DNA from 2 places in the Streptomyces sp. NPDC059850 genome. Region 1 is predicted to be linked to the other one. Evidence: riboswitches for the same ligand, from Rfam matches in the RefSeq annotation. Region 1 holds a riboswitch; the other holds the start of a gene.
What was found. A riboswitch is a leader RNA that binds a small molecule or an ion and turns the genes downstream of it on or off. The one in region 1 is predicted to bind glycine.

Region 1 (2,384 bases):
TGGACGACGACGCTCGCGCCCGAGCCGAGCGCCCGGCGCAGCCCCGCGTAGTGGGCGCAGCGGACCAGCGGCCGGTAGACGGCGTACGGCAGCCAGCCGGGCATGCGTCTTTCCCAGGCCTCCCGGGTGCGCTGCGAGTCCACCCGCGCCACGGCCGTCCCGCTCGGGTCGTGGTCGGGGACCACCCGGTTGATCAGGGTCGACTTGCCGCTGCCGGGCAGTCCGGAGGCGATGATCAGGTCGCGCGCCGGGTAGTGCAGCTCGGCCCCCACTCCGCCGCGCAGGTCGTGCACGGGGGCGCGGCGGCCCGGTCTGACCGGGCCGCCGGACGTGCCGTCCGGCGCGCCGTCTGACGGCGTCCGCTCCTGCCGCGCGGGCAGGGTTCCTCGGGTTGTCGCGTATGTTCCCTGCCCGTGCACCGTGATCGTCCTCCAAGGTCGGTCAAGCGGCTCCGTACCCCGAGAGTGTCAAGAAAAGGTAATGCCCATCAAGGAGGCCCGTGCGCGATGCCGCTCACAGATCGGGGGTTCCGTTCTGGAGCGGACGTGCGATGATGTCCGCTCCAACTGCATACCGGCCGCTTGAATCCGCGCGGGAGAGTTCTCGGGCACCGGCGAATCCGCCGGGTCTCCGTCCGAGGCGCCGAAGGAGCAAGTCCTCCCTTGAATCTCTCAGGCCCCGATACCGCACGGATGAGGCAGATCTGAAAAGCGGGCCACTTCAGGTGGCCCCACCCAAGGTGCAAGCCGGACCAGCCCGCCGCGCGGGAAGGTCACGGCGAACCTCTCAGGTTCCGATGACAGATGGGGAGGACGCGTGTGCCGTCCTTGTCGTCCCCTCCGGCCCGCCCGTCCCGTCATCGCCGACATCGCTGTGATCGCCGCGATCATGCCCCTGGGAGCTGAACCATGACCGACGCCCCGCCCACGCCCCGCCGCACCGCGCTGGACGCGGTCCACCGTGCGCTCGGCGCCACCATGACCGACTTCGCGGGCTGGGACATGCCGCTGCGGTACGCGAGCGAGCGCGACGAGCACACCGCGGTGCGCACCCGCGCCGGGCTCTTCGACCTCTCCCACATGGGTGAGATCGCTCTCACCGGGCCGCAGGCCGCGGACGCCCTCGACTACGCCCTGGTCGGCCAGCTCTCGGCGGTCGCCGTGGGCCGCGCCCGCTACACCATGATCTGCGACAGCGAGGGCGGCATCCTCGACGACCTGATCGTCTACCGGCTCGCCGAGCAGGAGTTCCTGGTCGTGGCCAACGCCTCGAACGCCCAGGTGGTGCTGGACGCGCTGACCGAGCGCGCCACCGGCTTCGACGCCGCCGTACGGGACGACCGCGACGCGTACGCGCTGATCGCCGTCCAGGGGCCGCAGTCCCCCGGGATCCTCAAGGGGCTGACCGACGCCGACCTGGACGGGCTGAAGTACTACGCCGGGCTGCCGGGCACCGTCGCGGGTGTGTCCGCCCTGATCGCCCGCACCGGCTACACCGGGGAGGACGGCTTCGAGCTGTTCGTCGCGCCGGACGACGCCGAGCGGGTCTGGCAGGCGCTGACCGAGGCGGGCGCCCCGGTGGGCCTGGTGGCGTGCGGGCTGTCCTGCCGGGACACGCTGCGCCTGGAGGCCGGGATGCCGCTGTACGGGAACGAGCTGACCACCGACACGACCCCGTTCGACGCGGGGCTCGGCCGGGTCGTGAAGTTCCAGAAGGCCGGTGACTTCGTCGGCCGCGGGCCGCTGGAGGCCGCCGCGCGCGAGGCCGAGGCCCGGCCGCCGCGCACCCTGGTCGGCCTGGTCGCCGAGGGCCGCCGGGTGCCGCGCGCCGGATACGCCGTGCTGGGCCCGGGTGGCACCGAGATCGGCCGGGTCACCTCGGGCGCCCCGTCCCCGACGCTGGGGAAGCCGGTCGCCATGGCGTACGTCGACGCGGAGCACGCCGCGCCCGGCAGCCCGGGCGTGACGGTGGACATCCGCGGTACCCGGGAGCCGTACGAGGTCGTCGCGCTCCCCTTCTACCGCCGCGAGCGCTGAAACCTCCCGCGCGCCGCCTCTCACTACTGATCCGTCCCACCGCTTAAGACCCGTTTCCCAAGCACTCCCCCCTATCCAGGAGAATCGGACCATGAGCAACCCCCAGCAGCTGCGCTACAGCAAGGAGCACGAGTGGCTGTCGGCCGCCGACCAGGACGGCGTGTCGACGATCGGCATCACCGAACACGCGGCCAACGCGCTCGGCGATGTCGTGTACGTCCAGCTCCCGGATGTCGGCTCCACCGTCGCCGCCGGTGAAACCTGCGGTGAGCTGGAATCCACGAAGTCGGTCAGCGACCTGTACGCGCCGGTCTCCGGTGAGGTCACCGAGATCAACGAGGACGTGGT
Region 2 (2,384 bases), on a different contig from region 1:
CCAGGTGACCGACTCCATCTCGGTGGTCGCGTTGAGCTTCATGGTGCAGGAGCCGAGCGGGATCATGCCCCGGTCCAGGGCGTAGTCCCGGTCGGCCAGCCGCCGCAGGTAGCGCAGCATGGCGGTCTCGGAGCGGTACTGGTGGAAGACCGGGTGGGTCAGGTACGTGTCCGCGCGCAGCAGCTCCGCGGGCAGCGCGTCGGCCGCCGAGCCGTCCAGCTCGTCGATGTCGGGAGCGCCGCTTCCGTCTCCGCCGTCGACACCGAAGGCGGACCACACGGCGGCCAGCTGGGCGCGGCCGGTGGTCTCGTCGCACGCGATGCCCACGTGGTCCGCGTCGGTCAGCCGGAGGTTGACCCCCGCCTCCCGGGCGGCGGCGACGACATCGGCCGCCTTGCCGGGGACGCGCGCGGTGAGGGTGTCGAAGAAGGCGCCGTGCGCCACCTCGACGCCGCCCGCCCGCAGCCCCTCGGCGAGGACGGTGGCGTAGCGGTGGGTGCGGCGGGCGATACCCGCGAGCCCGTCCGGGCCGTGGTAGACCGCGTACATTCCGGCCATCACGGCGAGCAGGACCTGCGCGGTGCAGATGTTGCTGGTGGCCTTCTCGCGGCGGATGTGCTGCTCACGGGTCTGCAGCGCCAGCCGGTACGCCTTGTCCCCGTCGGCGTCCACCGACACCCCGACCAGTCGGCCGGGCAGGCTGCGGGCGTGGGCGGCGCGTACGGCCATGAACCCGGCGTGCGGGCCGCCGAAGCCCATGGGCACGCCGAACCGCTGGGTGCTGCCGACCGCGATGTCCGCGCCCAGCTCACCGGGCGAGGTGAGCAGGGTGAGCGCGAGCAGGTCGGCGGCGACGGTGACGATCGCACCCAGCTCATGGGCCCGCTCGATGACCGGACGTGGATCGCGGACCGCGCCGGAGGCGCCCGGGTACTGGAGCAGCACACCGAAGACACCGCGCTCGGCGATCTCGTCCGGGATGCCGTCGGTCAGGTCGGCGACCACGACCTCGACGCCGGTCGGCTCGGCGCGGGTCTCGATGACCGCGACGGTCTGCGGCAGACAGTCGGCGTCGACCAGGAAGACGCCCTCCTTGACCTTGCCGACGCGCCGCGACAGCGCCATGGCCTCGGCGGCGGCCGTGGCCTCGTCCAGCAGCGAGGAACCGGCGGTGTCCAGGCCGGTCAGATCGGCGACGACGGTCTGGAAGTTGAGCAGCGCCTCCAGACGGCCCTGGGAGATCTCCGGCTGGTACGGGGTGTAGGCCGTGTACCAGGCGGGGTTCTCCATGACGTTGCGCAGGATCACCGGCGGGGTGAAGGTGCCGTAGTAGCCGAGTCCGATCATGGACGGCAGCACCTGGTTGCGGTCGGCGAGCGCGCGCAGCTCGGCGAGGACCTCCGCCTCGCTGCGAGCGGGCGGCAGCCGCAGCGCCTCGGCGCTCTTTATGACCTCGGGTACGGCGGCGGCGGTCAGCTCGTCGAGGGAACCGAACCCGACCTGGGCGAGCATCTTGGCCTGCGCTCCGGCGTCGGGGCCGATATGCCGCTGCTCGAATGGAGTACCGCGCTCCAGATCGGCGAGCGAGATGCGGTGGGTGGTCATCAGCGGGGGCCTCCTGGTCAGCACGACCGGCGAGGGGCACCGCGGCGCGGGTGCCCGGACGGCCTCCCCCTCTGTCATCTCAACCTGAGAGCTTCACCGGTCCGCGTGTGGCCTGACCGGCTTTCACCGTCGGTGAGGAGGGGTTCCGGAGCTGTGCTCCCCGTGGCCCACCCTGCTTTCCAGAGTGACCTCACCCGCGCGGTACGTGTGCCTGAGAGATTCCGGGGAGGATTTGCTCCTTCGGCGCCCCCGACACCATTGTCGGAGGACTCTCCCGCACGGGGTCTGCAGCCACAGCCAGCGTACCAGCGCGTCTACGGGCGGGAGGGGTTGGTCGCCAGGTGCTCGCGGATGCTCGAGTGGCCGCGTACGGGGATGTGGCTTTTGGTAGGTATCACTGGATCACCGCCACCTGATCGTCGTCACCTGTGGGAGAGAGCGTGCAGACGGACATCGACCCGCGGACCCTGATCGGCCGCAAGGCATTCGACCGCGAGGGCGCCAAGATCGGCACCGTGGACGAGGTCTACCTCGACGACGCGACCGGCGAGCCCGAGTGGGCGGCGGTACGCACCGGCCTGTTCAGCCGGGACGTCTTCGTACCGCTCGAACCGAGCGAGGTCGTCGGCGACGCGCTGCGGGTGCCGTACGACCGGGCGCTGATCAAGGACGCCCCGGACCTCGGCGTCGGCCGCCACCTCTCCCCGGAGCAGGAGCTGCAGCTGTACCACCATTACGGCCTGGACGTCACCGGCTGACCCCGGCCCTGGCCCCGCCGG

Region 2: another riboswitch for glycine. It lies ahead of gcvP (aminomethyl-transferring glycine dehydrogenase); the one in region 1 lies ahead of gcvT (glycine cleavage system aminomethyltransferase GcvT).

The regions. Positions count from the first base shown of each region.
Region 1 is NZ_JBHWJI010000086.1:22,151-24,534, reverse strand. It holds gene ACFV9T_RS40055 (AAA family ATPase) at 1-419, opposite strand, end outside; glycine riboswitch at 583-697, shown strand; gene gcvT (glycine cleavage system aminomethyltransferase GcvT) at 909-2,036, shown strand; gene gcvH (glycine cleavage system protein GcvH) at 2,128-2,384, shown strand, end outside.
Region 2 is NZ_JBHWJI010000007.1:210,430-212,813, forward strand. It holds gene gcvP (aminomethyl-transferring glycine dehydrogenase) at 1-1,605, opposite strand, end outside; glycine riboswitch at 1,795-1,892, opposite strand; gene ACFV9T_RS08495 (PRC-barrel domain-containing protein) at 2,046-2,363, shown strand; gene ACFV9T_RS08500 (DNA polymerase IV) at 2,353-2,384, opposite strand, start outside.